DNA from 3 places in the Paenibacillus sp. FSL W7-1088 genome. Region 1 is predicted to be linked to each of the others. Evidence: a T-box and tRNA genes for the amino acid it is inferred to sense, from the RefSeq annotation. Region 1 holds a T-box; the other regions hold tRNA genes.
What was found. The T-box of region 1 lies ahead of MKY42_RS17185 (alanine--tRNA ligase). A T-box ahead of a tRNA ligase gene usually reads a tRNA of that ligase, here a tRNA-Ala.
Positions count from the first base shown of each region.

Region 2: it encodes a tRNA-Ala, which carries the amino acid that the T-box ahead of MKY42_RS17185 (alanine--tRNA ligase) is inferred to sense. The anticodon was not compared.
Region 3: it encodes a tRNA-Ala, which carries the amino acid that the T-box ahead of MKY42_RS17185 (alanine--tRNA ligase) is inferred to sense. The anticodon was not compared.

Region 1 covers NZ_CP150216.1:3,814,186-3,821,321, forward strand. The annotation lists gene MKY42_RS17160 (SDR family oxidoreductase) at 1-425, opposite strand, end outside; gene MKY42_RS17165 (NAD(P)-binding domain-containing protein) at 495-890, opposite strand; gene MKY42_RS17170 (antibiotic biosynthesis monooxygenase) at 1,110-1,451, opposite strand; gene MKY42_RS17175 (helix-turn-helix domain-containing protein) at 1,615-1,962, opposite strand; gene MKY42_RS17180 (hypothetical protein) at 2,192-2,323, opposite strand; gene MKY42_RS17185 (alanine--tRNA ligase) at 2,383-4,254, opposite strand; T-box leader at 4,364-4,607, opposite strand; gene MKY42_RS17190 (helix-turn-helix domain-containing protein) at 5,219-5,623, opposite strand; partial or broken gene MKY42_RS17195 (N-acyl homoserine lactonase family protein) at 5,851-6,699, shown strand; gene MKY42_RS17200 (TetR/AcrR family transcriptional regulator) at 7,017-7,136, opposite strand, start outside.
Region 2 covers NZ_CP150216.1:140,268-147,403, reverse strand. The annotation lists tRNA gene MKY42_RS00730 (tRNA-Lys) at 1-57, opposite strand, end outside; tRNA gene MKY42_RS00725 (tRNA-Tyr) at 65-150, opposite strand; tRNA gene MKY42_RS00720 (tRNA-Phe) at 160-235, opposite strand; tRNA gene MKY42_RS00715 (tRNA-Asp) at 257-334, opposite strand; tRNA gene MKY42_RS00710 (tRNA-Thr) at 344-419, opposite strand; tRNA gene MKY42_RS00705 (tRNA-Val) at 425-500, opposite strand; tRNA gene MKY42_RS00700 (tRNA-Met) at 510-586, opposite strand; tRNA gene MKY42_RS00695 (tRNA-Ser) at 633-724, opposite strand; rRNA gene MKY42_RS00690 (23S ribosomal RNA) at 812-3,737, opposite strand; tRNA gene MKY42_RS00685 (tRNA-Ala) at 3,944-4,019, opposite strand; tRNA gene MKY42_RS00680 (tRNA-Ile) at 4,042-4,118, opposite strand; rRNA gene rrf (5S ribosomal RNA) at 4,156-4,272, opposite strand; rRNA gene MKY42_RS00670 (16S ribosomal RNA) at 4,375-5,926, opposite strand; gene MKY42_RS00665 (pro-sigmaK processing inhibitor BofA family protein) at 6,289-6,558, opposite strand; gene MKY42_RS00660 (DUF2508 family protein) at 6,595-6,870, opposite strand.
Region 3 covers NZ_CP150216.1:6,336,914-6,344,049, forward strand. The annotation lists gene ppc (phosphoenolpyruvate carboxylase) at 1-625, opposite strand, end outside; tRNA gene MKY42_RS28630 (tRNA-Gly) at 1,199-1,269, opposite strand; tRNA gene MKY42_RS28635 (tRNA-Pro) at 1,279-1,352, opposite strand; tRNA gene MKY42_RS28640 (tRNA-Arg) at 1,369-1,445, opposite strand; tRNA gene MKY42_RS28645 (tRNA-Gly) at 1,453-1,527, opposite strand; tRNA gene MKY42_RS28650 (tRNA-Leu) at 1,538-1,618, opposite strand; tRNA gene MKY42_RS28655 (tRNA-Lys) at 1,625-1,700, opposite strand; tRNA gene MKY42_RS28660 (tRNA-Gln) at 1,717-1,791, opposite strand; tRNA gene MKY42_RS28665 (tRNA-Val) at 1,802-1,877, opposite strand; tRNA gene MKY42_RS28670 (tRNA-Glu) at 2,001-2,072, opposite strand; tRNA gene MKY42_RS28675 (tRNA-Thr) at 2,083-2,155, opposite strand; tRNA gene MKY42_RS28680 (tRNA-Asn) at 2,159-2,234, opposite strand; rRNA gene rrf (5S ribosomal RNA) at 2,319-2,435, opposite strand; rRNA gene MKY42_RS28690 (23S ribosomal RNA) at 2,518-5,442, opposite strand; tRNA gene MKY42_RS28695 (tRNA-Ala) at 5,648-5,723, opposite strand; tRNA gene MKY42_RS28700 (tRNA-Ile) at 5,747-5,823, opposite strand; rRNA gene rrf (5S ribosomal RNA) at 5,861-5,977, opposite strand; rRNA gene MKY42_RS28710 (16S ribosomal RNA) at 6,084-7,136, opposite strand, start outside.

The DNA of each region.
Region 1 (7,136 bases):
AAAATGGTATAATCTAATCCGGATGCTTTAAGCGTTTGTTCAGCAAATAAGTCTGACATCGATACTTCGGGCACAATAAGATTTGAATTTTCTCTTCGTATGATCGACGTGAAAATCACTTGTTTGACACCAGCCTGTTTTGCAGCTGCGATGACATTGAAATGTTGCGTATTGCGGTCGGTAAATGCTTGCGCGGAAATAAGCATAACTTTTTCAACACCATTAAAAGCTCGCAGAAGTGAGTTATAATCAAAATAGTCGCCCTGGTGAGCTTCTATACCTTCGTTAACAAACTTTTTCATTTTTTCGGATTCCGGATCACGTACCAATACAGCGACCTGATTTGACGGAACTTTTTTAAGAAGAAGCTCTAGTGTCCTGCTGCCGAGATTACCTGTTGCTCCAGTAATAAGTATTTTACCCATATGAATAACCCCTTTGTACTTTTATTAATGCTTTTATCTTATAACTAGAAACCAATCACGACTTCCGGATCATTCACTTGTTTTATGACCATATGATTGACTAAAAGTCCTAGTCTTCGGCTTCTCTTCCGTGTAATTCTTAATCCATTCCATCGGAACACTGTTAAAAGCTTTGATTACCCGAGCACCCGGAGCATATTGCGCTACGATTTCACTCGAATTCTTTCCTGATAATTCACCAACCAAAGGTTCCATATTTTCAAAACGGTTGGTAGCATCAATAAGAACACGGCCTGTCCAGTCAGGAACCATGGACAAAGCAATAGGCATTTGCGGCCACATTACGCTCAAAATTACAAAGTCCTGCTCAGCTGCTTCTAAAGGTGTTCCAGATTTTGCGCCAGTACCGAGCGAGCTTACCAGCTCTGAGAGCGTTTCGGGACCACGGCAAGGTAAGTTGATCATAATGTAACTATATAAGTTACATTATGATCAAAAAAAAGGTTATCATATCGTCCACATCATCTTTTATCGTGAAGCTAGCAAGAACTCTTCCATTGATTAAGTTTGGCAGTAGATCGAGCGACTCTTGTTTCACGGTGAAATATTCAGAGATGATTTGTAAAATTCTAATTTGGAGGCTACAGAATGGATTGCAAGTGATAATCCTTACCTTTAAGAAACTTACCGTCTTACATTCGTCAGTGTACTTCCCCATTCACCGACTGGTTCAAGCCAGCTTACGATTCTATCATCAATTAGGTTGGTAAGTGCACCTTCATACTCAGCACGATAAGGTTTATTAAGTTCGTGTCGAATCCAACTTTCTCTTGTACCCTGCCAGATCTCATAGATGACAAGATCATCAGAATGATCAAGATCATCGGAGACGATCGCATTGACAAAGGTAGGTTCACTCTTGAAGTTGCTAATCATTGCAAATAGACTTTCACGGAAAGCTTCTTTCTTACCAGGCTTAATTTTAAAACGTATATTGAGAATTATTTGACTGCTGTTTGTTGACATTGTTAGAACACTCCTCCTATTAATTTTTTTATTTTCTTCATGGTCACAAGTCTCATTATGTACTATGTATCACTTTTAAAATAGTACGTACTTTTTGGTTATATAGTAACCAAAAAGTGATAATTGTGATAAAATGCAGCATAAATTGATTTTTTAAATTACTCTATTCTACATTTAATCTCCGATATTCATCCTTGTTCCATGTCTTCTCTGCATAATCCTGACCCCAATTACAAAGAGCTCGCAAAGTGGGTTCAAGTGACATACCCATTTCTGATATTGCATATTCCACTTTTGGTGGTACCTGATTGTACATTTTTCTTATAATCAAATTATGACTCTCCAACTCCCGCAATGACTGTACTAACATTTTCTGAGAAATTGATGGAATGAGCCTTTTCAATTCACCGGTCCGTTTAGGACCTTTTATTAAGTAATACAGTATAAGAGGTCTCCACTTTCCGCCAATGACATCTAAGGTTATTTCCAGATCACAATAAAAAGTTTTCAATTGAGAAACACCATCCCTTATTTTATTTCCATTATTATAGTATATGTGTTGATTAAATCCACCTCCCTTGCCATATATTCTGTCTGTTTTTATCAATGCTATTACATGGTCTGTTTAAATCAGATAATTTTCAAGACGATTAAACTAACGGGAAATGATTGCTCAAAATGCCTGAGTTGTTTATCCTTATTCAAGATTCAAATGCGAAAAAAAGAGCTGGACGGGTACCTTAACTAGGAATGGATAAATCCAGTTCAGTCAGGGGCTTGCTCCAGCTCTTTTTCTTTGAATACTGTTCTCCGGTACCGCCAACGGAAAGGCCAAGCGATGTCAAACCCTCTTCGAGTGCCGGCTTTATCATTCATCCTGGATTCCCGGCAACTCATAACGTTGTTACAAATGGTAATCCTAAAACATCAGCTATTGTTCCGCGTTTTTATTAATTACTCCTTTAATCCTTCTAACTCCAGCAGCAGAAGATTGTTCTTTTTTAATACTGAACTTTCCTAAGTTTGTTGTATCTTCTACATGAGGTCCTCCACATACTTCTCGACTCCAAACTTTCCCTTCGTTATCTTTGATTGTATACACCTTAACGATATCCGGATATTTATCCCAAAAATTCCCTTCAACATTACTTTCTTTCGCTTCAATTTTAGACAGCTCTGAAATATAGGTAACTGCTTTTGATGAAATCGCATCATTCACATACTTTTCCACCTCAGCTATTTGCTCTGGCGTAAGTTTTTCATCATGGTTGAAGTCAAACCGTAATCGTTCTGAAGTAATATTACTTCCTTGTTGATGAACATGATCACCTAAAACTTCCCTTAAACCAGCAAGTAATAAATGAGATACCGTGTGCAGGGCTGTCGTTTCTGTTGAATGTTCAGCGAGTCCACCTTTAAATTTACCCACAGAAGCAGTTCTGCTCTTTTCAGCATGTTTGTTTGCCGCCTCTATATAAGACGCCTTGTCCTCCATCCTATATCCACTTTCAGTTAGAAACTCTTCCGTCAACTCCAAGGGAAACCCATATGTTTCGTAAAAATAAAAGGCATCTGCACCTGTAACTTTACCCTTATTCTTAAGATGTTTTTGTATTTCAAATTCTCCTTGCTGTAAAGTTCTATAGAAAAGATTTTCTTCCTTATTTACTATTTCGATAACTTTCTTTTTATTACCGATCAAATCTTCATAAGCTGTTGCTTCATCGATATAAACTTCAGACAACTCACCCACAAAACTTCCGTGTATACCTATTTTTTTACCTGCACGAATCGCCCTTCTTAATAACCTTCTTGTTATATACCCTGCATCACTATTAGCTGGCTCCGCACCATCATTAATTAGAAAAGTAGCCGCTCTCACATGATCAAGTATGATTCTAAACGACTTTAAATCGTCAGTATATTGTTTACCACTTAACTCCATCAATTTTTTCTTGGGATTAAGGAAGAAAGCCGTATTATAAATATCCTTGTCACCATTAAGGGCTGTTGCAACCCTTTCTAATCCGCCTCCATAATCAATATTGGGATTTTTCATTTTTACAAATCCTGTGTCTTCTTTTTTGTAACACATAAATACGTTGTTCCCAATTTCTAAAAACCTCTCGCTTTCAGAAGCAGGATGATCCAGTGAATCACCGTCTGGCTCAAGATCGTAGAACATTTCACTATCAGGCCCACCGGGTTCACCAACAGGCATATTCAATGGACTTCCGGATCGGCTCCACCAATTTTCTTTTTCATCATATAAGAATATTTTCCCACCTCTAGATACCCCATATTGATACGGATTATCTTCAACGATAGGTTCTATACCTACTGATTTAAATTTTTCTGACCAGATTTGAATGGTTTCCGTATCTTTCTGTATATTCAAATCATCACTTCCTATAAAAACACTGATATATAGTCTGTCAGGATCAATTCCTAATTCTTTAATATGCCAATTCCAAACGGCATCGATTTGCTTTTTCTTATAGTGATCTTCATTTGCTTTAAACTCCCATCGACCTACCATTTCAAAAAATGTCAGATGCGACGTATCTCCTACTTCATCAATATCGCCTGTCCTTAAACACTTCTGAATATTAGCAATGTCATTGCCTATTGGATGCTTTTCCCCCAATAAATATGGAACCATAGGTTGCATTCCACTTCCCGTAAAAAGCGTTGAGGGATCATTTTCTGGTAACAAGCTAGAAGAGGGTACTTGGCTTGCCCCTATTCCTTTCATAAAGTCAATGTATGATTTTCTTAACTCATCTGGTGTCATTTTAACCATGCTCAATGCCTCCATTTTAATTATTATTTATTCTTGGAAAATGTTTTTACATATGTTTAAACGAAAAAGAATAAAACAAAAAAGCCCTAAGCTGACATATTACATGTCAACTTAGGGCGAACGATTATGTCCGTGGTACCACCTAAATTCAGATTTCTCTGCACTCAATCAATACGGGATATCTCCGATATTGTTTCCTGAATAACGGTGGAACTCCGTTGAAGCCTACTGAGATTCCTCTGTTCGGTTCACAGCTCCGAGACTGCTTCACTATTAGTTCAATGAAGATTCGCACCAACCATCTTCTCTCTGTGAAATCCCTAATACTTACTATTTCTCATCATAGCCTTTTCGTTTTAAATTAAACCAAATGCTATCACACTCAACTTACTTCGTCAAATCAATCCCACATTTTTATATGTTATACGTTTGTTTATTCTTCATCTGCATTGGCACTTCTGTTGCTTTGCATCCTTTTGGACAGTGTAGATTAATATATTTGATTTTTATTATGCATCGGGCCCCCCGCGAGTCCGCCACCTTTACGAGGTGGACTGCGGCGGCGAGCTTACGAGCAAGAATCCACCCATAAAATTTGTTCCAAGAATTCCTAAGTTTATGCGTATTCACTCAATGTGTAGATATTCATCTAATCGGCAATCGGTAGAAGTTCTTGTCCTTGGCTTGGGACAAGAACTTCTACCGATAAAATAAAAAGCCGCTAAAATAGCGACTTCAATGGGATCATGTTCTTGTCCCTCGACAGTAATCATCTACGGGGTAATCTTCGGCCCAAATGGCAGCTCCCCTTCAAGAATCTCGGCATGGCCGGATAATGCGGTGCTCGTTAGGCAAATTGAAATAGTCCGTTTTCAGCCTCTTCAATGAGTCTTCCAAGGTCTAGCGGATATCCAAAACTACGCTACTACAACGTGATACTTCAAGTACTGTAAAGTCCATCAATTTATCTGTCGGCTTCACTTGAACCAGTAGTATAAGCAACGTCATACTTAACCCTCGCCTCTACAACTCGAGTGAAATTTTCTCTTCCCCACTGCCTTAACTCTTTCATCGGTTTGAGCAATGTTTCCCCTAATGTTGTTAGAGAATATTCCACACTTGGAGGTACTGTAGGCGTAATGTGTCGTTGGACCAATCCATCACGTTCCAGCTTGCGTACCGTCTGGGTAAGCATTTTTTTAGATATCCCTTCAACTCTCCGTAGCATTTCTCCATATCTGATTTTACCGTTTTCCATGGCATATATAACAAGTGCAGTCCACTTGTTAGAGATAATGTCAAGAACCTTGCTATAGCCGCAATTGGATAACGAAATATCAGATTGTTTAGTTATGGATGAATGTACCAAATAGTTTCCCTCCTAGTGCTCTATGAAATTCCCAGGACACTTTAAAGTGCCTACTTATATCATTTTATTTTTTGTATTACTGTATGTCTATACCAGTACTGAACAGCTTGAGCTAGATCTGCCATAGCAAAGACACCGCTCAAGGGCAAAACCGGGTGTTCCAAGGAGATGTGCTCCCGAAAGGGGTTACCTTGTACTGGATTACTTCGATAGGTAGGTAAATAAACATGACAAATATTATTAAGATGCATCCCAAGCTATATGTATTGGATAACGGTCGAATGAGCATGGATAAAAATTGGATCATCTCCATGCATAATCCAGCAACAATTAATAATCCGAATGCCCAGACACAATTTGTGGAGTTTCCAATTTATACGGTATTGATCGATCATCCTGAGGGGAAAATCTTGTTTGATACAGCCTGCAACCCAAACTCAATGGGCGCTCAAGGGCGCTGGACACAATCGACCCAACTGTCGTCTCCATGGGTGGCAAGCGAGGAATGTTACCTGCATAACCGATTGGAGCAGCTTAAGGTTAGACCCGAAGACATCAAGTATGTTGTTGCCTCCCATTTGCATCTGGACCATGCAGGATGCCTCGAATTGTTCACGAACGCGACCATTATCGTCCATGAGGATGAGTTTAACGGAGCACTGCAGACCTACGCCCGCAATGAAAAAGAAGGAGCCTATGTGTGGGCTGATATTGACGCATGGATCAAAAACCAGCTGCAATGGAAAACGATCAAACCGTGAGAAGACAATTTGGATCTGGTGGATGGTATCAAAATCTTGAATTTCGGAAGCGGTCATACATGGGGAATGTTGGGTCTCCAGATCGACATGCCAGAAACCGGCGGAATCATTCTATCTTCCGATGCCATCTATACTTCGGAAAGTTTTGGTCCTCCTGTCAAGCCGCCTGGGATAATTTATGATTTGATCGGCTATCGAAACACAGTAGAGAAAATTCGTACATTGGCTGCCCGTACGAATTCCCAAGTCTGGTTCGGTCATGATCTGGATCAATTCAGCAGTTTGAGAAAATCTACTGAAGGATTTTATGAATGACTCAACTTTCGCATACGAACGGAAAATCATCCATGCCACCATTAACCGCACGCGGGCTTCACGCAACATCGCTCTTTTTGGGCAGGAGTATCAAGCTACAGCTTCCGAATGCCGTTCATCTTTACAAATCGGTTGTGTTCAAGAACGTTCCTATCGAGTAGATCGAGCCCCTGCTCTATTTAAGAGCAGGATAGCTTTCATTAGAACTACCCTTTGAAGTGATTTAGCAACAATTGTTCAACCTTTTTTAAATATACAGCTATAGTTATCATCATTGGAATATTCACATTTCTCTAACTAACACCAATATTCCTTACCTATGCTAGGACGATTTGCTTTAACTGAATAACTGAACTTCTTAGTTCTTTCTCTTGTTCCAAGTAAGCACATAACGCTTGAATAACCGATCTCTTTGGCTCAGTCTGAGCAATCTCGCT
Region 2 (7,136 bases), 3.6 Mb from region 1:
CGAACCTTCGACACCCTGATTAAAAGTCAGGTGCTCTACCAACTGAGCTAATGACTCGAAAAACTGGTGGAGGATGATGGATTCGAACCACCGAACCCGTACGGGAGCAGATTTACAGTCTGATGCGTTTGGCCACTTCGCTAATCCTCCAGGATTACATGGTGGCTCGGGACGGAATCGAACCGCCGACACGAGGATTTTCAGTCCTCTGCTCTACCGACTGAGCTACCGAGCCTTATTTAATTTTTTAGATTAATGGCGGAACCGACGGGATTCGAACCCGCGATCTCCTGCGTGACAGGCAGGCATGTTAGGCCAACTACACCACGGTTCCAGGCATTAATGGTGCCGGCGAGAGGACTTGAACCCCCAACCTACTGATTACAAGTCAGTTGCTCTACCAGTTGAGCTACACCGGCGTATATGGTGGAGGCTGAGGGGATCGAACCCCCGACCCTCTGCTTGTAAGGCAGATGCTCTCCCAGCTGAGCTAAGCCTCCTGGGTAATATGGTAGCGGCGGAGGGGATCGAACCCCCGACCTCACGGGTATGAACCGTACGCTCTAGCCAGCTGAGCTACACCGCCATATTAATAATATTGATCTTGATTGCTTGTCCATCTTAGGTAAAGATGGCGGAGAGAGAGGGATTCGAACCCTCGCACCGCTTACGCAGTCTAACCCCTTAGCAGAGGGTCCCCTTATAGCCACTTGGGTATCTCTCCAAATAGACAATCATGAACAATGCTTACAAGGATTGCTCCCTGAAAACTAGATCCGAAACGAACTTTGCGATGTATAACCTGCATATCTTGGATAAGCCCTCGACCGATTAGTACTGGTCAGCTCCATGCATTGCTGCACTTCCACCCCCAGCCTATCTACCTCGTCGTCTTCAAGGGGTCTTACATACTGGGAAATCTCATCTTGAGGGGGGCTTCACGCTTAGATGCTTTCAGCGCTTATCCCTTCCGTACATAGCTACCCAGCGGTGCTCCTGGCGGAACAACTGGTACACCAGCGGTACGTCCATCCCGGTCCTCTCGTACTAAGGACAGCTCCTCTCAAATTTCCTACGCCCACGACAGATAGGGACCGAACTGTCTCACGACGTTCTGAACCCAGCTCGCGTACCGCTTTAATGGGCGAACAGCCCAACCCTTGGGACCTACTTCAGCCCCAGGATGCGATGAGCCGACATCGAGGTGCCAAACCTCCCCGTCGATGTGGACTCTTGGGGGAGATAAGCCTGTTATCCCCAGGGTAGCTTTTATCCGTTGAGCGATGGCCCTTCCATGCGGTACCACCGGATCACTAAGCCCGACTTTCGTCCCTGCTCGACTTGTAGGTCTCGCAGTCAAGCTCCCTTATGCCTTTGCACTCTTCGAATGATTTCCAACCATTCTGAGGGAACCTTTGGGCGCCTCCGTTACTCTTTAGGAGGCGACCGCCCCAGTCAAACTGCCCACCTGACACTGTCCCCGCACCGGATTACGGTACCAGGTTAGAACCTAGATACGATCAGGGTGGTATCCCAACGGTGCCTCCACGCAAGCTGGCGCTCACGCTTCAAAGGCTCCCACCTATCCTGTACAGATCGTACCCAAATTCAATATCAAGCTGCAGTAAAGCTCCATGGGGTCTTTCCGTCTTGTCGCGGGTAACCTGCATCTTCACAGGTATTAAAATTTCACCGGATCTCTCGTTGAGACAGCGCCCAAGTCGTTACGCCATTCGTGCGGGTCAGAATTTACCTGACAAGGAATTTCGCTACCTTAGGACCGTTATAGTTACGGCCGCCGTTTACTGGGGCTTCGGTTCACAGCTTCGGATTGCTCCTAACCGCTCCCCTTAACCTTCCAGCACCGGGCAGGCGTCAGCCCGTATACTTCGCCTTACGGCTTCGCACAGACCTGTGTTTTTGCTAAACAGTCGCTTGGGCCTTTTCACTGCGGCCCCCTCGTGCTATTCACACTACCGGGGCACCCCTTCTCCCGAAGTTACGGGGTCATTTTGCCGAGTTCCTTAACGAGAGTTCTTCCGCGCGCCTTAGAATTCTCTTCTCGCCTACCTGTGTCGGTTTGCGGTACGGGCACCATCACCTGGCTAGAGGCTTTTCTTGGCAGTGTGAGATCATGACCTTCGCTACTATAATTTTCGCTCCCCATCACAGTCCAGCCTTAACGATGTGCGGATTTGCCTACACATCAGCCTCACTGCTTAGACGGACATCCATCAGTCCGCGTCACTACCCTGCTGCGTCCCCCCATTGCTCATAACGGCTTACGGTGGTACAGGAATTTCGACCTGTTGTCCTTCGACTACGCCTTTCGGCCTCGCCTTAGGTCCCGACTTACCCTGAGCGGACGAGCCTTCCTCAGGAACCCTTAGGCTTTCGGCGGATCAGATTCTCACTGATCTTTTCGTTACTCATACCGGCATTCTCACTTGTATAATGTCCAGCGCTCCTTACGGTACACCTTCAACCCTTATACAACGCTCCCCTACCCCTGATGCAAGCATCAAGCCATAGCTTCGGTGGTGTGTTTAGCCCCGTTACATTTTCGGCGCAGAGTCACTCGACCAGTGAGCTATTACGCACTCTTTCAATGGTGGCTGCTTCTAAGCCAACATCCTGGTTGTCTGTGCAACTCCACATCCTTTCCCACTTAACACACACTTGGGGACCTTAGCTGATGGTCTGGGCTGTTTCCCTTTTGACAATGGATCTTAGCACTCACTGTCTGACTCCCGGAAGTAAGTCTATGGCATTCGGAGTTTGACTGAGCTTGGTAACCCTTGCGGGCCCCGCACCCAATCAGTGCTCTACCTCCACGACTCTGTTTTCCGAGGCTAGCCCTAAAGCTATTTCGGGGAGAACCAGCTATCTCCGAGTTCGATTGGAATTTCTCCGCTACCCCCACCTCATCCCCGCACTTTTCAACGTGCGTGGGTTCGGGCCTCCAGTGCGTGTTACCGCACCTTCACCCTGGACAGGGGTAGATCACCCGGTTTCGGGTCTACGTCCACGTACTACATCGCCCTATTCAGACTCGCTTTCGCTGCGGCTCCGGCTCTTCACCTTAACCTTGCACGGGAACGTAACTCGCCGGTTCATTCTACAAAAGGCACGCCATCACCCCTAAAACGGGCTCTGACTTTTTGTAAGCACACGGTTTCAGGTTCTATTTCACTCCCCTTCCGGGGTGCTTTTCACCTTTCCCTCACGGTACTGCTTCACTATCGGTCGCTAGGAAGTATTTAGCCTTGGCAGATGGTCCTGCCGGATTCATACGGGGTTTCACGTGCCCCGCACTACTCGGGATACATCTCGGAGAGAGCCAACTTTCAACTACAGGGCTTTTACCTTCTTTGGCGGGCCTTTCCAGACCTCTTCGTTTAACCGGCTCCTTTGTAACTCCATGTGAGATGTCCCACAACCCCAGAGAGCAAGCTCTCTGGTTTGGGCTTCTCCGCGTTCGCTCGCCGCTACTGACGGAATCACTATTGTTTTCTCTTCCTCAGGGTACTTAGATGTTTCAGTTCCCCTGGTATGCCTCTACATAACCTATGTATTCAGTTATGAGTAACTGGAAATTACCCCAGCTGGGTTTCCCCATTCGGACACCCCCGGATCAAAGCTTGCTTACAGCTCCCCGAGGCAGTTTCGTTGTTCGCCACGTCCTTCATCGGCTCCTAGCGCCTAGGCATCCTCCGTGTGCTCTTAGTAGCTTAACCATTCCGCTCGTGTTCGAGCTGTCGCTCCGCTTGTTTTGGACTACGTCCAAAGCCAAAAGTCGCTCCATTTCGATCACTCGCTCATGCAATCTACCGTTTTTATTGAAACTTGTTTTAACACAAGTTCAGCTTAAAAAGGAATGTTCTAAATCGCAAAATTTCGTTTCGATATCTAGTTTTCAAAGAACAAGCTTGTAAAATCTTGTTGGTGGAGCCAAGCGGGATCGAACCGCTGACCTCCTGCTTGCAAGGCAGGCGCTCTCCCAGCTGAGCTATGGCCCCATATTAGATTTTAAGGTATACATGGTGGGCCCTGGTGGACTCGAACCACCGGCCTCACCCTTATCAGAGGTGCGCTCTAACCAACTGAGCTAAGGGCCCACATTATATATCATATTGAAACCCGTAATGGGTTTACGCTTGGCGGCGTTCTACTCTCCCAGGACCCTGCGGTCCAAGTACCATTGACGCTGAAGGGCTTAACGGTCGTGTTCGGGATGGGAACGTGTGGAACCCCTTCGCTATCGCCACCAAACGTTTGAGAGTTTGAGCTCTCAAAACTGAGCAACGAGTGAGTAATTTTTGCAGCTAAGCTGCGTATTTGAATGTTTCCGTTACAGGAAACGATTCTCCATAGAAAGGAGGTGATCCAGCCGCACCTTCCGATACGGCTACCTTGTTACGACTTCACCCCAATCATCTATCCCACCTTCGGCGGCTGGCTCCTTGCGGTTACCCCACCGACTTCGGGTGTTATAAACTCTCGTGGTGTGACGGGCGGTGTGTACAAGACCCGGGAACGTATTCACCGCGGCATGCTGATCCGCGATTACTAGCAATTCCGACTTCATGCAGGCGAGTTGCAGCCTGCAATCCGAACTGAGACCGGCTTTTTAGGATTCGTTCCACCTCGCGGCTTCACAGCCCGTTGTACCGGCCATTGTAGTACGTGTGTAGCCCAGGTCATAAGGGGCATGATGATTTGACGTCATCCCCACCTTCCTCCGGTTTGTCACCGGCAGTCACCTTAGAGTGCCCACCCGAAGTGCTGGCAACTAAGATCAAGGGTTGCGCTCGTTGCGGGACTTAACCCAACATCTCACGACACGAGCTGACGACAACCATGCACCACCTGTCTCCTCTGTCCCGAAGGAAAGGTACATCTCTGTACCGGTCAGAGGGATGTCAAGACCTGGTAAGGTTCTTCGCGTTGCTTCGAATTAAACCACATACTCCACTGCTTGTGCGGGTCCCCGTCAATTCCTTTGAGTTTCAGTCTTGCGACCGTACTCCCCAGGCGGAGTGCTTAATGTGTTAACTTCGGCACCAAGGGTATCGAAACCCCTAACACCTAGCACTCATCGTTTACGGCGTGGACTACCAGGGTATCTAATCCTGTTTGCTCCCCACGCTTTCGCGCCTCAGCGTCAGTTACAGCCCAGAGAGTCGCCTTCGCCACTGGTGTTCCTCCACATATCTACGCATTTCACCGCTACACGTGGAATTCCACTCTCCTCTTCTGCACTCAAGTCACCCAGTTTCCAGTGCGATCCGGGGTTGAGCCCCGGGATTAAACACCAGACTTAAATGACCGCCTGCGCGCGCTTTACGCCCAATAATTCCGGACAACGCTTGCCCCCTACGTATTACCGCGGCTGCTGGCACGTAGTTAGCCGGGGCTTTCTTCTCAGGTACCGTCACCTTGAGAGCAGTTACTCTCCCAAGCGTTCTTCCCTGGCAACAGAGCTTTACGATCCGAAAACCTTCATCACTCACGCGGCATTGCTCCGTCAGGCTTTCGCCCATTGCGGAAGATTCCCTACTGCTGCCTCCCGTAGGAGTCTGGGCCGTGTCTCAGTCCCAGTGTGGCCGATCACCCTCTCAGGTCGGCTACGCATCGTCGCCTTGGTGAGCCGTTACCCCACCAACTAGCTAATGCGCCGCAGGCCCATCCCCAAGTGACAGATTGCTCCGTCTTTCCAGTTTCCTTCAGGAGAAGAAAACAACTATTCGGTATTAGCTACCGTTTCCGGTAGTTGTCCCAAGCTTGAGGGCAGGTTGCCTACGTGTTACTCACCCGTCCGCCGCTAACTATCTGAGAAGCAAGCTTCTCATCAAGTCCGCTCGACTTGCATGTATTAGGCATGCCGCCAGCGTTCGTCCTGAGCCAGGATCAAACTCTCCAATAAAGTATTGAAAAGAGCGATAAGCTCATTTTGAAACTGACGAGATTAAAAATCTCATTGTTGCTTCGAAATCATACCGTCCGAAGACGTGTACCGATTTCTCAGCGTTGATCTTGCAAGCAAGATCGTTACTCACTCGTTGTTCAGTTTTCAAAGATCAAACTCAATAATTTCCTTGCTTTTTCATCACCATTTTCTCTCAGCGGCGACTTTTATAATATACCATACTTCGTTTGTTTCAGTCAAGCTTTTTTTGAAATTCTTTTTTCGAGTTCTTATCAAACTCAATCATTTCGTCAAAAGCATTTAACCAAGCAAGCAAAGCAACGAGATATAATGTACCATATAAACATCGAAGGAGTCAACTACCCAAACAAAGAAATTTTCAAACCCAATAATAAACCAACACCCGGCAGTCCTAGAATGCTTACAGTACCTATTGTGGCAGGGTTCAGCGGGATGTATGCTCCAGTGATCCAACCAGAATAATTAACAACATATATCCCCACCGCAGCCAGTACCAGATGAATCCCGAATGATGTAAAGAAGGATAGCCCAATCCGTTTTCTAAACAAGATGATTATCAGCCCTAGTAACGACACAACAAGCACACTACCTAATATAAGACTCTTCATACTTAACACCCCCATAATTGAATGTCACACCTCCACCTACATGCTCACTCCCCGATCACTTATAACTGCCTTATTAATCCCTACACGTTTAGCACGCTTCAAATGAATCTGATATTTACGCTCCGCGGCCTCCAGCACATAGATCGCATAATCAATCTCATCCTGCCCCTGCGCCTCTTCAAACTGTCTGACAGCCCGTTCCCACTCTGCCTTGGCTTTCTGTATATCTGAATAAATCTGTTCCTCTTCCATCTCCTTTAGCATTCTTTCACGCTTCTCCACCGATCTTCCTATATTTCGCCATATAAACATAAGCTCGCTCCCTCCTGATCAGCACGACATATTCTCATACATATCAGGGAAAGGACAAACTTAGAACTGAGCTAAACAATTTAATGAATCGTTAATTTAATCTCAACGAAATTCTATGATACAGCAGTAGAAATGAGAGGCTTTACATTTAAGCGAAATTTCAAAGAGTATTAAAACAAAAAAAGAGAGCCCAAAGGGCTCTCTAAGTAATCCAAACTTATCTATTCTTTTCAATTAAGATATCAATCATTATAGGTGCATACTCT
Region 3 (7,136 bases), 2.5 Mb from region 1:
GGTCACGAAGCTCATCAGTCTGCCATAGTGTAATGACTTCGTTCAACAGCTTCTCCCGCAACTGTTCACGTTCACGCAACGTCAGCGTAGGATTATCAAGTGACATGACATCTTCGGATATCCGTTTGTGGATGTCCAGTATAACCCGACGCATGGCTTCGGTTGGATGAGCTGTCATCACCAATTCCAGCGATAACTCGTCTAGAATATCCTCTACTTCCGTGTGAGACAATCCGCGTTCCTTCAGATCTTGTACTGCTTTTTCAATCGATCCTGGCTGCACAGCGTCCCCTGCAGAACGTTCATAATCCCGTTTACGCCGGATCCGATGGTTTTGTTCAGCAATGTTAACTAATTGAAAATAAATCGCAAAAGCTCGAATCACCTGATGGCGATTTTCCGAGTCTAATTCCTGGATCATCGTTTTGAACTCTGCATAAAGTTCTGGCAAGAACTCTGCACGCAACGATTTGCTCGTTTCCCGAATCTTCTCAACGATATCGAGAAGCTCCGTGCCTCCTTGATGGACAAGAACTTCTCCGAGTATGTTGCCCAGGAACCGCACGTCTCGCCGAAGCAGGTTGTTGGATTGGCTTTTGCTGGCGGTTACCATAGTTTCAGTCATGCTTATCCTCCCATCTGATCGTTCCATTCGTACACGTAAATTTGACACCTTCATAACATCATACAATAAAATGGTACGAAAATCTTTATTTTTCTACTAGTAAAAATGGGGATTTACCCTGATTTACAGCACAAAAACACGCTTTATTATTCATTTTCTTGTTCTGCTTCGATTAATGGTCAAATGCTGTCGCATGATACCTTTTTCACGTACTTTTCATACCTCGAATAACTCATACCTATTCTTAATTTTTCATAAATATACAGTTAGACTGGTAATGTTCATTGCACCTGAATGTATTCATATCTGCATGATTTCCATTGTTACAAACCAGACGAAACATAAAGAAACATGACCGGCAAAGCAAGCTTTTGTATACTTTATCACACTGACGCAATAAATTAAAGAGTGTATTTATAATTTTTTGTTTCTTTTAGCAGAAATGAATGCAGAGGTTCGAGGAATTATTGCACTTATCATCTGAATATAGAGGAGATCGGTATTTTAATGAGGTGTTGTTTCAATAAATAAAAGAAAAGCCTCTGTATACAGAGGCTTTTCAATGAATCATGAAGCGGGTGATGGGAATCGAACCCACGCTATTAGCTTGGAAGGCTAAAGTTCTACCATTGAACTACACCCGCAAATAAAAATCGGGATGACACGATTTGAACATGCGACCCCCTGGTCCCAAACCAGGTGCTCTACCAAGCTGAGCTACATCCCGATACTTATGAAAATAATGGCGCGCCCTGAGAGATTCGAACTCCCGGCCTTTTGATTCGTAGTCAAACGCTCTATCCAGCTGAGCTAAGGGCGCAAAATATTGGAGCGGACGACGGGAATCGAACCCGCGACCCTCGCCTTGGCAAGGCGATGCTCTACCGCTGAGCCACGTCCGCTTATAAAGGATGCGCGTGGAGGGACTTGAACCCCCACGTCAAAGACGCTAGATCCTAAGTCTAGTGCGTCTGCCAATTCCGCCACACGCGCATATCATGGTGAGTCATGAAGGGCTCGAACCTTCGACACCCTGATTAAAAGTCAGGTGCTCTACCAACTGAGCTAATGACTCAAACTAAAAATTAAAATGGCTGGGGATATAGGATTTGAACCTATGCATGACGGAGTCAAAGTCCGTTGCCTTACCGCTTGGCTAATCCCCATTAAGTTAAGTGGTGGAGGCTGAGGGGATCGAACCCCCGACCCTCTGCTTGTAAGGCAGATGCTCTCCCAGCTGAGCTAAGCCTCCATCCTATGACCCGTAGGGGATACTCGTACTTCGTTCGAGACTGCGAAGCCATTGCTAACGAAGTTTATCCTCCGACGAACCTTTGGGATTCTCATCCCTTTTTTAAGCTAATAAATATAGCTATGACCCGTAGGGGATTCGAACCCCTGTTACCTCCGTGAAAGGGAGGTGTCTTAACCCCTTGACCAACGGGCCCCATTTCCAAAGCTCTCAACCGGGATCGAACCGGTGACCTCATCCTTACCATGGATGCACTCTACCTACTGAGCTATGAGAGCAAATGGCTCCCCGAACAGGGCTCGAACCTGTGACAACTCGATTAACAGTCGAGTGCTCTACCAACTGAGCTATCAGGGAATAATATGCATTTGCAGGGCAAATGCAATTCATCATACAACGCTAACATGCAGAGCCTGTTTTCTATGTAAGATGAAAGAGTTCGCTTGGCGGCGTCCTACTCTCCCAGGACCCTGCGGTCCAAGTACCATCGGCGCTAGAGGGCTTAACGGTCGTGTTCGGGATGGGTACGTGTGGAACCCCTCCGCCATCGCCACCAAACGCATAGCTTAGCTTACATCTCAGAGTTTATTCTCTGAAAACTAGATCCGAAACGAAATTTGCAACTTACAACCTGCATATCTTGGATAAGCCCTCGACCGATTAGTACTGGTCAGCTCCATGCATTGCTGCACTTCCACCCCCAGCCTATCTACCTCGTCGTCTTCAAGGGGTCTTACATACTGGGAAATCTCATCTTGAGGGGGGCTTCACGCTTAGATGCTTTCAGCGCTTATCCCTTCCGTACATAGCTACCCAGCGGTGCTCCTGGCGGAACAACTGGTACACCAGCGGTACGTCCATCCCGGTCCTCTCGTACTAAGGACAGCTCCTCTCAAATTTCCTACGCCCACGACAGATAGGGACCGAACTGTCTCACGACGTTCTGAACCCAGCTCGCGTACCGCTTTAATGGGCGAACAGCCCAACCCTTGGGACCTACTTCAGCCCCAGGATGCGATGAGCCGACATCGAGGTGCCAAACCTCCCCGTCGATGTGGACTCTTGGGGGAGATAAGCCTGTTATCCCCAGGGTAGCTTTTATCCGTTGAGCGATGGCCCTTCCATGCGGTACCACCGGATCACTAAGCCCGACTTTCGTCCCTGCTCGACTTGTAGGTCTCGCAGTCAAGCTCCCTTATGCCTTTGCACTCTTCGAATGATTTCCAACCATTCTGAGGGAACCTTTGGGCGCCTCCGTTACTCTTTAGGAGGCGACCGCCCCAGTCAAACTGCCCACCTGACACTGTCCCCGCACCGGATTACGGTACCAGGTTAGAACCTAGATACGATCAGGGTGGTATCCCAACGGTGCCTCCACGCAAGCTGGCGCTCACGCTTCAAAGGCTCCCACCTATCCTGTACAGATCGTACCCAAATTCAATATCAAGCTGCAGTAAAGCTCCATGGGGTCTTTCCGTCTTGTCGCGGGTAACCTGCATCTTCACAGGTATTAAAATTTCACCGGATCTCTCGTTGAGACAGCGCCCAAGTCGTTACGCCATTCGTGCGGGTCAGAATTTACCTGACAAGGAATTTCGCTACCTTAGGACCGTTATAGTTACGGCCGCCGTTTACTGGGGCTTCGGTTCACAGCTTCGGATTGCTCCTAACCGCTCCCCTTAACCTTCCAGCACCGGGCAGGCGTCAGCCCGTATACTTCGCCTTACGGCTTCGCACAGACCTGTGTTTTTGCTAAACAGTCGCTTGGGCCTTTTCACTGCGGCCCCCTCGTGCTATTCACACTACCGGGGCACCCCTTCTCCCGAAGTTACGGGGTCATTTTGCCGAGTTCCTTAACGAGAGTTCTTCCGCGCGCCTTAGAATTCTCTTCTCGCCTACCTGTGTCGGTTTGCGGTACGGGCACCATCACCTGGCTAGAGGCTTTTCTTGGCAGTGTGAGATCATGACCTTCGCTACTATAATTTTCGCTCCCCATCACAGTCCAGCCTTACGATGTGCGGATTTGCCTACACATCAGCCTCACTGCTTAGACGGACATCCATCAGTCCGCGTCACTACCCTGCTGCGTCCCCCCATTGCTCATAACGGCTTACGGTGGTACAGGAATTTCGACCTGTTGTCCTTCGACTACGCCTTTCGGCCTCGCCTTAGGTCCCGACTTACCCTGAGCGGACGAGCCTTCCTCAGGAACCCTTAGGCTTTCGGCGGATCAGATTCTCACTGATCTTTTCGTTACTCATACCGGCATTCTCACTTGTATAATGTCCAGCGCTCCTTACGGTACACCTTCAACCCTTATACAACGCTCCCCTACCCCTGATGCAAGCATCAAGCCATAGCTTCGGTGGTGTGTTTAGCCCCGTTACATTTTCGGCGCAGAGTCACTCGACCAGTGAGCTATTACGCACTCTTTCAATGGTGGCTGCTTCTAAGCCAACATCCTGGTTGTCTGTGCAACTCCACATCCTTTCCCACTTAACACACACTTGGGGACCTTAGCTGATGGTCTGGGCTGTTTCCCTTTTGACAATGGATCTTAGCACTCACTGTCTGACTCCCGGAAGTAAGTCTATGGCATTCGGAGTTTGACTGAGCTTGGTAACCCTTGCGGGCCCCGCACCCAATCAGTGCTCTACCTCCACGACTCTGTTTTCCGAGGCTAGCCCTAAAGCTATTTCGGGGAGAACCAGCTATCTCCGAGTTCGATTGGAATTTCTCCGCTACCCCCACCTCATCCCCGCACTTTTCAACGTGCGTGGGTTCGGGCCTCCAGTGCGTGTTACCGCACCTTCACCCTGGACAGGGGTAGATCACCCGGTTTCGGGTCTACGTCCACGTACTACATCGCCCTATTCAGACTCGCTTTCGCTGCGGCTCCGGCTCTTCACCTTAACCTTGCACGGGAACGTAACTCGCCGGTTCATTCTACAAAAGGCACGCCATCACCCCTAAAACGGGCTCTGACTTTTTGTAAGCACACGGTTTCAGGTTCTATTTCACTCCCCTTCCGGGGTGCTTTTCACCTTTCCCTCACGGTACTGCTTCACTATCGGTCGCTAGGAAGTATTTAGCCTTGGCAGATGGTCCTGCCGGATTCATACGGGGTTTCACGTGCCCCGCACTACTCGGGATACATCTCGGAGAGAGCAGACTTTCAACTACAGGGCTTTTACCTTCTTTGGCGGGCCTTTCCAGACCTCTTCGTTTAACCGGCTCCTTTGTAACTCCATGTGAGATGTCCCACAACCCCAAAGAGCAAGCTCTCTGGTTTGGGCTTCTCCGCGTTCGCTCGCCGCTACTGACGGAATCACTATTGTTTTCTCTTCCTCAGGGTACTTAGATGTTTCAGTTCCCCTGGTATGCCTCTACATAACCTATGTATTCAGTTATGAGTAACTGGAAATTACCCCAGCTGGGTTTCCCCATTCGGACACCCCCGGATCAAAGCTTGCTTACAGCTCCCCGAGGCAGTTTCGTTGTTCGCCACGTCCTTCATCGGCTCCTAGCGCCTAGGCATCCTCCGTGTGCTCTTAGTAGCTTAACCATAATTGCTCCGGTTTCGACTGCTCGCTTCCCTTGTTTTGCTTACGCAAAGCCAAAAGTCACTCCCATTCGATACCATCGCAATGCAGTTTTCACTATTTATTGAAACTTGTTTTAACACAAGTTCAGCTTAAAAAGGAATGTTCTAAATCGCAAAATTTCGTTTCGATATCTAGTTTTCAAAGAACAAGCTTGTAAAATCTTGTTGGTGGAGCCAAGCGGGATCGAACCGCTGACCTCCTGCTTGCAAGGCAGGCGCTCTCCCAGCTGAGCTATGGCCCCATATTAGATTTTTAAGGTATACATGGTGGGCCCTGGTGGACTCGAACCACCGGCCTCACCCTTATCAGAGGTGCGCTCTAACCAACTGAGCTAAGGGCCCACATTATATATCATATTGAAACCCGTAATGGGTTTACGCTTGGCGGCGTTCTACTCTCCCAGGACCCTGCGGTCCAAGTACCATCGACGCTGAAGGGCTTAACGGTCGTGTTCGGGATGGGAACGTGTGGAACCCCTTCGCTATCGCCACCAAACGTTTGAGAGTTTAAGCTCTCAAAACTGAGCAACGAGTGAGTAACTAGCCGACCTGGCTAGATTTTGTATTTGAATGTTTCCGTTACAGGAAACGATTCTCCATAGAAAGGAGGTGATCCAGCCGCACCTTCCGATACGGCTACCTTGTTACGACTTCACCCCAATCATCTATCCCACCTTCGGCGGCTGGCTCCTTGCGGTTACCCCACCGACTTCGGGTGTTATAAACTCTCGTGGTGTGACGGGCGGTGTGTACAAGACCCGGGAACGTATTCACCGCGGCATGCTGATCCGCGATTACTAGCAATTCCGACTTCATGCAGGCGAGTTGCAGCCTGCAATCCGAACTGAGACCGGCTTTTTAGGATTCGTTCCACCTCGCGGCTTCACAGCCCGTTGTACCGGCCATTGTAGTACGTGTGTAGCCCAGGTCATAAGGGGCATGATGATTTGACGTCATCCCCACCTTCCTCCGGTTTGTCACCGGCAGTCACCTTAGAGTGCCCACCCGAAGTGCTGGCAACTAAGATCAAGGGTTGCGCTCGTTGCGGGACTTAACCCAACATCTCACGACACGAGCTGACGACAACCATGCACCACCTGTCTCCTCTGTCCCGAAGGAAAGGTACATCTCTGTACCGGTCAGAGGGATGTCAAGACCTGGTAAGGTTCTTCGCGTTGCTTCGAATTAAACCACATACTCCACTGCTTGTGCGGGTCCCCGTCAATTCCTTTGAGTTTCAGTCTTGCGACCGTACTCCCCAGGCGGAGTGCTTAATGTGTTAACTTCGGCACCAAGGGTATCGAAACCCCTAACACCTAGCACTCATCGTTTACGGCGTGGACTACCAGGGTATCTAATCCTGTTTGCTCCCCACGCTTTCGCGCCTCAGCGTCAGTTACAGCCCAGAGAGTCGCCTTCGCCACTGGTGTTCCTCCACATATCTACGCATTTCACCGCTACACGTGGAATTCCACTCTCCTCTTCTGCACTCAAGTCACCCAGTTTCCAGTGCGATCCGGGGTTGAGCCCCGGGATTAAACACCAGACTTAAATGACCGCCTGCGCGCGCTTTACGCCCAATAATTCCGGACAACGCTTGCCCCCTACGTATTACCGCGGCTGCTGGCACGTAGTTAGCCGGGGCTTTCTTCTCA